DNA from 3 places in the Paenibacillus sp. Y660 genome. Region 2 is predicted to be linked to each of the others. Evidence: riboswitches for the same ligand, from Rfam matches in the RefSeq annotation. Region 2 holds a riboswitch; each other region holds the start of a gene.
What was found. Region 2 has a riboswitch for cyclic di-AMP ahead of AC2TDN_RS15630 (NAD-binding protein). Riboswitches for the same ligand answer to the same signal wherever they lie in the genome.
Positions count from the first base shown of each region.

Region 1: it holds a riboswitch for cyclic di-AMP, as region 2 does, so the genes downstream of both, AC2TDN_RS20900 (C40 family peptidase) here and AC2TDN_RS15630 (NAD-binding protein) in region 2, are expected to answer to the same signal.
Region 3: it holds a riboswitch for cyclic di-AMP, as region 2 does, so the genes downstream of both, AC2TDN_RS20640 (resuscitation-promoting factor) here and AC2TDN_RS15630 (NAD-binding protein) in region 2, are expected to answer to the same signal.

Region 1 is NZ_JBXBBJ010000023.1:36,296-39,646, forward strand. Features, by position in the region: gene AC2TDN_RS20890 (hypothetical protein) at 1-764, shown strand, start outside; gene AC2TDN_RS20895 (hypothetical protein) at 898-1,482, shown strand; cyclic di-AMP (ydaO/yuaA leader) riboswitch at 1,881-2,033, shown strand; gene AC2TDN_RS20900 (C40 family peptidase) at 2,037-2,513, shown strand; gene AC2TDN_RS20905 (FAD-binding domain-containing protein) at 2,648-3,351, shown strand, end outside.
Region 2 is NZ_JBXBBJ010000013.1:6,456-9,806, forward strand. Features, by position in the region: cyclic di-AMP (ydaO/yuaA leader) riboswitch at 657-855, shown strand; cyclic di-AMP (ydaO/yuaA leader) riboswitch at 948-1,119, shown strand; gene AC2TDN_RS15630 (NAD-binding protein) at 1,239-1,637, shown strand; gene kdpF (K(+)-transporting ATPase subunit F) at 1,781-1,840, shown strand; gene kdpA (potassium-transporting ATPase subunit KdpA) at 1,860-3,351, shown strand, end outside.
Region 3 is NZ_JBXBBJ010000022.1:60,880-64,230, forward strand. Features, by position in the region: gene rsmA (16S rRNA (adenine(1518)-N(6)/adenine(1519)-N(6))-dimethyltransferase RsmA) at 1-17, opposite strand, end outside; gene rnmV (ribonuclease M5) at 21-569, opposite strand; gene AC2TDN_RS20640 (resuscitation-promoting factor) at 694-1,842, opposite strand; cyclic di-AMP (ydaO/yuaA leader) riboswitch at 2,091-2,275, opposite strand; gene AC2TDN_RS20645 (TatD family hydrolase) at 2,459-3,226, opposite strand; gene AC2TDN_RS20650 (HD domain-containing protein) at 3,250-3,351, opposite strand, start outside.

The DNA.
Region 1 (3,351 bases), on a different contig from region 2:
TTGTTATTTTATTATTTTTGTATCAGCTGCTATGGGGGTTTTTCCTCTATCGCTTCATTGATTCGGTCGTCTCGCCGCTGCTGCGGCGGTATCCGAGCTCCTATCCGTCCGACACCGCTGCCCAGCTCTTCTTGACCGAAGCCCAGTTCCAGCTGTTCAAGACCGATTTGATCACTCCGTATGTGTGGACCCTCGGCAGCCTCATGGTTATTAGAATGCTGCTAACGCCCTTGTTTAACGCCGGTCTGTTCTACTCGCTGAATCAAACGAGATTAGTCGGAGGAACCCGCTTCCTTGAGGGCATTCGCAAAAACTGGAAGCCTGTTGTGCTTCTGTACTGGATGGAAAGCGTCTTATCGCTGGCTCCCGCTTGGTGGCTGCTCCCGCGCGGCTTCGATGCGCTTCTGGAGAGCGGCTCCATTCCAGAGCTGCTGGGAGCGGTGCTGCCTGGGGCCGGCCTGTGGCTGCTGTGGGGTACGGTGCTGCATCTGCTGTTTCTAGCTATGCAATTCGGCGCCACATCGGGCGAAGGCGTATTCCGTTCCTTATGGAAGGCTCTTCGAAACTTTATCTCCTTCGCAGCCATTTCACTCATCATGTGGGGGATCGGAGCAGCTGCCGGGCTCGTTGTCACCAGCTTATCGATGCTCTGGGCCGGCTTGTTCGCGCTCATCCTTCATCAAGGCTATTACCTCGTAAAAACAGTAGTGAAGGTATGGACCATAGCCGCGCAGTACGATTGTCTACAGACGAAACAATCCTAACCTGAAGAAGCCTTCGGCTCCACAAATTATTGTGGATACGAGGCTTTTTTTATTTTCAAAATAGACCGCAACTAAATCATGCAATTTCTGTATATATAGATGAAAGTAAATGAACAATGGAGGATACACATAAATGATGCGCAAAAAACTGATTTTATTATCCATGGTTTTGCTCTTATCGGGCGGTTCATTGGTTGCAGCAGACAAAATGTTACAAAAAGTAACGCTGCTTTTTAATAATAAGCAATCCATTGAAGATGGTTTATTAGTTGATGATAAGGTTTATATCAATATTCGTTCCTTAAGCGATTCCCTGCAGGCTTTTACGCAGTGGAAGGGGAGCGATAAGAAGCTTGTCATTCAGAAGCCCAATGTTCATATGTTTCTGATGAATGAGAAGCGGACGATGTTTGGGCAAGTTGATAAAGGTACGGTTCAGAAGTTTTTGGTGCAGGCGCAAATCGATAATTTGAACGTTGCCATCTCTGAATTCAAGGTCACGATTGTCGATCCTAACGATAAAGAAACGACCATTGACGGCCGCAGCCAATCTGATGTTGATTTCAAGGAGTTTGTCGAAAAGGATACCTTCTGGTTCAGCTCCAAGCTTGTCTCCTATGAATTTAAGTTTTCAGGCAAATACAAGCTCCGGTTCTGGATGGAGCAAAAGAACGAAGGCCCGCAGCTCATCTCTGAAAAAATCATTACTGCGAAATAATAGCTTGTCTACATGTAGATGGAGTTGTCTTTCAAGATGATAGATCTTGAGGGACGGCTCCTTTTTCATGCCGCAAACTGAATTTTTTAACTCGTCATTCTTCGCATGAGAGTTTTTTAATCTTTCTCCGCAAAATGCTATCATACCGCCATTATCCGCATGATTGAATAGTCTTTAAGACAGGATGCCAAGGGGACAAATCGGTATATTTTACAACAGATCCACATAATTAATGAAATTGAGTCATTGCATTTAGTTAGAAAGAACTAGTGATGAGTGTTTATTTTACACAATAAACGGTTAAACGAAGCAAATAGTCAAAAGGTTACATGAGAATTATTAGAAATAGTCAGGAAAGGCAGGAGATCAATGAAAATAATCGAATAATTCTCAGGAGCAATAAAAAACTGCCTAATTTCCTATTTGGAAAACGGGGGAACCACTCTGGGTGAATTGATTCCGACGTTTGACGTTTGTCAGCGCCTGAGGAGTCATAGGGAGCCTTCAACCGAACCCCACAGCTAACCTCGTCGGCATTGGAAGGAGTTTCACAATTGAAAAAGGTTACCGCATTACTACTGGGTCTCGTTCTCGTACTCGCTTTCCAGGCTGGGAGCGCTTTCGCAGACTCAAAACTAAACGGCTTCATCAATGATCTTATCGGTTCACCGTACAAAAGCGGCGGAACGTCGTCGAAAGGCTTTGATTGCTCCGGATTTACGAGCTATGTGTTCGAAAAAATGGGCATCGAGCTTCCACGCACATCCGGCTCGCAAGCAAAATCAGGCGATAAGGTTGCTAAAGAGGACCTTATTCCGGGAGACCTTGTTTTCTTCGACACAGTTGGCGGAAACAACAGCACGGTATCCCACGTAGGCATTTACATAGGAGATGGCAAGTTTACACATTCCTCTTCTAGCAGAGGCGTTGTGACAGACAAACTTAACTCCTCCTATTATGAAAATCGTTTTATAACTGCTCGTCGTGTTATGGATGCAGATTCTTTCCAAGCATACGCCGACGGACAATAGAGTAACCTATTCCCTCTCTGTATGAGAGTTGCACGGGTAGACTCACTCAGCAAAGCCGCAGTTGTTTGTCCTCAAGCGACAAATGACATGCGGCTTTGCTGTTATTGCGCCGCTAAGGGGAAGGAGCAGTCTCAATGTATTTGTTTATTCATCGCAAGGATTTGCGTACCGAAGATTTGCGCGCATTCGATTATTTGAGAAATAAGGATTCGCAGGGCATTCATTTGCTAATCATAGATCCTGTCCTCACGGACGGAGGCAGATTAAACAGTCACAGCGGCCGTAATTTTATGGCGCAAGCCGCCTCCCTGCTGCACAGCTATTCCAAGGCGGGGAAAGAGCTGCATGTCCTGCATGGCGATCCCGCTTCGATTACCGAAGCGCTCTTAGAGGCGCATCCGATAGATGAGGTTATCGCCCATGCCGACTACACGCCTTACTCCCGCCGGCGCGACGAGCGGCTTCAGCTAACCGTCCGAGCCATGAATCGCCGCTGGATATCGATTGCTGATGCGCCGCTGGCCGATTTGGAAGCTTTCCCTGCGTATGCTCGGCGATCCGAGCCTTACAAGGTGTTTACGCCTTTCTACCGCATGTGGAGCAGCTATATGCAAGAGTACTACAGCAAGGCGGGCGAGACGACGATTCAGGATCTCGCGACCTTAAGCGAAATCAACACCAAGGTCGCTCTGCAATTCGCGCTGCCGGATGCCATTTCACACTCGCTTGGCGGCACGAGAGTAGAAGGCTCACAGAAATCGTCAGCTAAGCTGGATCGCTTTGCACGCGAGCGACTCGCCTCTTATGCGGATAGTCGGGACATCTACACGGAGGAGCA
Region 2 (3,351 bases):
TACGAGATTGCTTGTTTGAATAAAACAGTCTCATCCCATTCGGATTTACCGGTTGAACAAGATGAACGAGAATCCGTCAAGCTCAAGGCTGCGGCTGCAAATAAATAAAAAACTCGCACGTCCTTTATCATCGAAACAGGCTTGGATAGCACGGGAGTTCCCACAGCTGCTCTACTAGATTCACTGGAATTGTTTCATGAATGGCTTCTGATTGCGTGATCATTCGTAATCTCTCCTCCAGTTCGCTTTCGAGGTTAACTGCCATAATCAGGCATGCCGTCTATAGTAAACCCGAATGCGATCATTGTAAAACAGTTGTATTTCGGGATATGGCATCCTTTAGCCATTTTACAAGAAAAACTATCAATATCTTTATAAAAAAAGCATAATTCGCTGGATAACTCGTTTATTCTCTTCTATTCTCCTCTTTAGAAAAATCTGATTATTTCCGCTGAAAAGTGGCTTGTGGGTGCATATCATTATTTTCGAAAATAGGAGTAAAACGTAGAAATAGTGAGATATATCGAGATCGAATTCTATGTAAGCGCTGCGAAACGTTCTGGGGGTCTGAAATTAGCTAAATTCGCCAGCGGGCTCTCTTTACAGTGGCGATAGCGAGGAGTAAGATTCGATACAGGATTTACTAATAAGTTTCGATTTGCTGATCGCTGAGTTTCCGTGAATGCGGAAAACGGGGGAACCAATAAATGAGCTTTGCGCATGTTCGATGTGAGAGTCGAACGGCCGTAGAGCAGGGGTGAATCTTTGACTGGTGCCATGGATACTGGTCAAAGTAGGGCGACTCTCACCGCCCGAATCCGACAGCTAACCTCGTAAGCGTGGATTAGAGAGGAATGATGAAGCTTGTGATCGATTAATGTCGACCACAGAGTGTCATAAGCCTCTGTGGTTTTTTGCTGCCCAAAAACAGAGCAGCTGCTTGAAATGGTTTTAATTTGCTGAATCCTGCAGCAGCAGGAACGGGGGAACCAACGAAGAAAAGGCGTGTATGTACGCTCTTTGCTTCATGGGGTGAATCGCTTGGCAGCAGCCAGGCGTAGGGCAACTCTCAAGGCCCGAATCCGACAGCTAACCTCGTAAGTGTACTCGAGAGAGGCAACAGCCATCGCGCTTCCCGCGGCTTATTTTAGCTGCGGGCATAAGAAGCCGCGGGATTGGTTCCTCTTATCCCAAGGCTTCTTTTTGTTGCCTTTTTTACCAAATGGAGGATAAGCAAGTTGTTGGAAGAGCATATTATCGTAGCTGGATACAACGAATCCGGCAAATCATTTATTCGAACTTTAATGTTTCATCAAATGAAATTTATCGTCCTGACAAATAGCAAGCAGGAGGAGAAGCAGCTCCGCAAGCAAGGGATCATAGGCGTGCATTATATCAATACAAATGATCGCCAAAGCTGGCAGCCGCCGCATTATCCGATTCAAGATGTTTTCATATTCGAGAGCAGCTTTGCACTAAGCTGCCGCTTTGTCCATTGCTGCCGGACTTGGACGACCAAGCCGATCTACGTGATCACGCAGCAGTGGAATCCGCGGGCCGTTTACAAGGGGCTCGGTGCGGACCATATCGTATACTCGCAAACCGGTGAAGTCGGTTTTCTTTTAAGTCACAAATAATGCAGGAGGGAATTCAATATGCAGGATGTTTATATGATCATCGCTTTGCTGGCCTGCTTTGGTTTATTTTACGGATTTTTGACTTGGTGCGGCAGCGTAATCGACCAAACGGGAGGCGGAAGCGAATGATTATCGTGATGGTTATGGCTTTATTTGTTTTCGTTTATCTCATCTATGCCTTAATTCATCCGGAAAAGTTTTAATGGAGGAGGATCATCTACGATGGATATTTTTCAATTGCTGATCGTCATTGCGATTCTGTTATTGCTAGTTAAGCCATTAGGAACCTACGTCTATCACGTATTCTCGAATGAGCATAATCGCTTAGACAAGGTGTTCGGAGGCTCTGAGCGGCTTATCTATAAAATCATAGGTTTAAAGCGGCGAGAGGACATGAGCTGGAAAATGTACGCCCTTAGCTTTATCGCAACCAATATCATATTGGTAGCTTTCAGCTATTTGATTCTGCGTTTGCAAAACGCGCTTCCGTTTAATCCGAACGGGATGGGGAGCATGGAGCCGACGCTTACGTTTAATACGGTCATCAGCTTTATAACGAATACGAACCTGCAGCATTACAACGGGGAAAGCGCCTTATCCTATTTCTCGCAAATGGCGGTCATCATGATGATGTTTACGTCAGCGGCTACGGGCTTCTCGGTTGCGATCGCATTCGTCCGCGGCATTACGAGCCAAGGGCAAGCGATCGGCAACTTTTTCGAGGACTTTGTCAAAGCGCATACGCGAATTTTTCTTCCGGTTGCTTTTGTCATCACGCTTGTGCTCGTTGCCCTTCAAGTGCCGCAAACGCTTGATCCGACATTGACCGTCAAAACGCTAGAGGGCGCGATGCAGCAAATTGCGATTGGTCCTGTCGCTTCGCTGGAGTCGATTAAGCATTTGGGAACGAACGGCGGCGGATTTTTTGGCGCCAACTCGGCGCATCCCTTTGAGAATCCGAATCCGCTGACGAACGTCATCCAGATTTTATCGATGTGGGCGCTGCCCGCTGCACTGCCTTACACCTTCGGCCTATTCGCCAAAAACAAAAAGCAAGGCTGGGTTGTGTTCACAGCGATGATGTGTCTGTTCCTCGTGTTCCTGAGCGTAGCCTACACGTCGGAGAAAACAGGCAATCCAGCGATAAGCGCGCTTGGAATCGATGCTTCGCAAGGCAGCATGGAAGGCAAGGAAGTACGGTTCGGCATCGCGCAATCCGCATTGTTCACAACGGTGACAGCGGCAGCGACGACCGGTACCGTTAACAATATGCATGATACGCTTACGCCGCTCGGCGGCTTGGTGCCGCTTGGCGAGATGATGCTGAATGTCGTTTTTGGCGGCAAGGGTGTCGGACTTATCAACATGCTTATGTATGCGATACTCGCCGTGTTCATATGCGGGCTAATGGTCGGACGAACGCCGGAATTTCTGGGTCGAAAAATAGAGCCGCGAGAAATGAAGCTTATTGCGGTCGCTATTCTTACCCATCCTTTCATTATACTAGTGCCAACAGCAATCGCCTTTATGACGGATCTAGGCAAAGGAGCCATCACAAATCCGGGCTTCCATGGCATAAGTCAAGTGCTGTATGAATTTACATCCTCGGCAGCGAACAATGGCTCCGGGTTTGAGGGACTAGGCGACAACACGCCATTTTGGAATATTAGCACAGGGCTTGTCATGCTGATGGGCCGCTATATTTCAATAATCG
Region 3 (3,351 bases), on a different contig from region 2:
TGTTCGTGATCGCTCATCTTCTATCCCTCCAGTTCCTTTTCCATTTGTCTGAACGCTTCTGCAAATTCCACCTTGGAAATACGGAAGCTTGTACAACGCTTATAGAACTGCTTGCCGTTCGCATATCCGATCCCGAGCAGCTTGCCCATAACAAGGCGCCGATTGGAAGCGTCAGGATGCACGATAAGCCCCGCTTCCATCAAATCCTCAAAGCTTATCTCACCCGATTCGAGAAGCGACTCTGTACGGAGCTCTGAGAGTGCCGTACGAATCGCATCCGGACTTGCGTTCTCGATGCCGATATCCCCTTTGTACAACGCCTGCTCCTGCGGCAAAAAAGCATGCTTGCACCCGGGAGCGTGCCTCGCAACGATTTTGCGAATGCGCTCTCCCGCATGGTCGGGATCTGTAAATATAATGACGCCGCGGCGCTCGTTCGCCAGCGCTATTCTTCTTAATACATCCTCACCGATAGCCGAACCATTCGTCTCTATAGTGTCCGCTTCAACCGCCCGTTTTATCGCTGCGGTATCATCTTTACCCTCAACGACAATGATCTCTTTGATCATCAAGACCATTCCCTTCAACATAAACTCTTATAAGCCCGCAAACATGCAAAAAGAAGAGGCAGTGCCTCTCCTTATGATGGCATATTTAATTGAATATTACGATAAGATGATGGTAATCCTGCAATTAGCTTGAAGAAGGTTTATTTGGCCCGAGCACGTAAACGGTAAAGCCTTTCTTCCTGCCAAACTTATTTGCCGTTTTGTTGCTATCGAAGTATACGTCGATTTTTTTGCCCTTCACCGCGCTGCCGGTATCCTCAGCCCGGCGGAAACCGATGCCTTCAATATAAACCCACCAGCCGATCGGAATAACCTTCGGATCAACCGCTATGGTCCGTCCTTCTTTTACACGGGAACCGGATGCCGTAATTCCGTAATCCGGATGATCCGAATCTTTACCTGTAGAAGCGACACCTGCTGAATAAGCAGTCAGCGTGACGTTCTTAAGTACGGTTTTGGCCTTAAATGTTACACCGCTCTTTGTCAGCATGGCAACACTCGGGCTTTTGTTTGAGAGCACAGTCACTTTAGGCTCAGCCTTCTTCGTTCCGATCGCGATAACATGGTCCACCGCAGCGGTCTCGACAACCTTGCTGACCATCTTCTTCGAAGTGAGAATTCCGTCCTCGTACTGCTTCTCGATATGTTCAACAATAAGGCCTTCCTTGCCGGTTTGCACGAGCTTTTCCTTACCCGCTTCCAGCGTAGGATCTTTCTTCTTTACGATAGAGTACGGCATGGCACGCTCGGATTCAGACACCTTCGTGTCAACCCGTACAACCGTTACCGTTAATTCCGAATCAACTACCGTATTAAGCGGAGGCATTACTTTATCATGATTACGAACTGGAATATTTAATTCCTCGATCGCTGCCTGCACTGTTCTCTCTGTCGTATATACAGTAGAGGTCTTGCCATCAGCTTTCACAATTACCGGAATCGCTTGAGTTACCTCAATTCGATCTCCGTCCTTTATTGCCGCATTAAGCGGTATGGACACCTCATCATGTGGTCCAATTGCGATAGCTTGTTCATCCAGTAGGCGTTGCAGGACCCATTGCTTCGTTTCCACAACGGTTTCTTGTCCATTCACTACTACGGAGACGCTTTTGACAGCCGTTCCGTACAACAACACCAAAAACATGAAAGTCATAGCGATTGAGATAGTAGCACTCAAAAGAATCAAACGCAAGTTTTCACGCTTCCATCGCAATGCGAAAGACATGCTGGATGATCGTTTCCCATGGGTGTCCTTAACCTGGAGTATTCCCACTTCATCGGTCCTCCTTCATAGCCCCGCCGCCAAGTGTTACGCATGATACAACTGACGCGACTATAGTATATTGGCGTGCAAGCACGCAATCCAGTACTGCTATCGATCCTCCCACCCCCATCTTTTATCCCTATGTCGACAAATTCCCGTTTATTCGAAAATAAAAAGAAGCCGTCGACAGAGGATCTGTTTCGTGGCTTCCCGGTAAATGACTACGCTGGGATACAGAAAAATGGATGCACGAGGTTGATCACTCTCTATGAACGCTTACGAGGTTAGCTGACGGATTCGGGCAAGAGAGACGCCCTATTCGAAAACGCAATGCTCATGGCAAAGGTTCCGAAATTCACCCCTTGAAGAATTCAAAACACGGTACATAAAACCCGTATTTGGTTCCCCCGCTCTCCAGATGGAGATTAAGCGCAAACTGGAAATCCAATACAAAATGTAATGCTCTGAGTTGAATCATAACCTCATACGAGGTGAATTGTAAAGATACGATAAAAGACGATTTAAGCTAAAATGGTGGATAAAGACGGAAAAATTAAGCGATAATCGCTATAAAAATTAGTTTTTACGCGATAAAGGTCTTAAATTCTCTCTGTTTCTCTCGTTTTTATACAATACCAAAACATTTTTTACCGTTTTCGGTCGTAATCGCACCTATTTCTTCTACCGATTTGCCTAATAATTCGGCTGCAGTCTGTGCGACTAGTGCCACATAAGAGGACTCATTTCGCTTCCCTCTGAAGGGGTGGGGAGCCAAATACGGAGCATCGGTTTCAATCAAAATTTTATCGAGCGGAACCTGCTTGAGCACCTCTTTGGGAACCCTTGCATTTTGGAAAGTGACCGGTCCCCCGAACGAAATATAGAAGTTCATATCGAGGCATTGCTTCGCGGTTTCGGGGCTGCCGGAGAAGCAGTGCATGACCCCGCCAACCTCGGCTGCATTTTCCTCCTGCAAAATTCGAATAACATCCTCGTGCGCGTCACGATTATGAATAACGATCGGTTTGCCTACTTTACGGGCAAGACGGATTTGCTCGCGAAATACGCGCTGCTGAACGTCTTTGGGCGAGGTATCCCAGTGATAATCAAGACCGATCTCACCGATGGCAACAACCTTCTCATGCGCGCATAAACGCTCTATCCACTCCAAATCCTCCAGAAGCATGTCAATGCTGTCAACCGGGTGCCAGCCGACAGCCGCATAAATAAATTCATACTGCTCAGCAAGCGCTATCGTCGTTGGAATGGTCTCGCGGTTAAAGCCGATATTAAGGAGCATGTGCACGCCTGCATCCTTTGCGCGCTGAATAACTTCGTGGCGATCCTCATCGAACTTATATGAGTCTAAGTGGGTGTGGGTATCAAATAGCAATGTCATGTTAGTGTCAGGCTCCTTCAGTCGAGTTTAAATAATTTTTTTAATGAATCAGGTATTTGTGAAATATTTTTTTTGAGTGGCTCTTCCGGATAATACAGATGATATTGCCCCTGATGCAA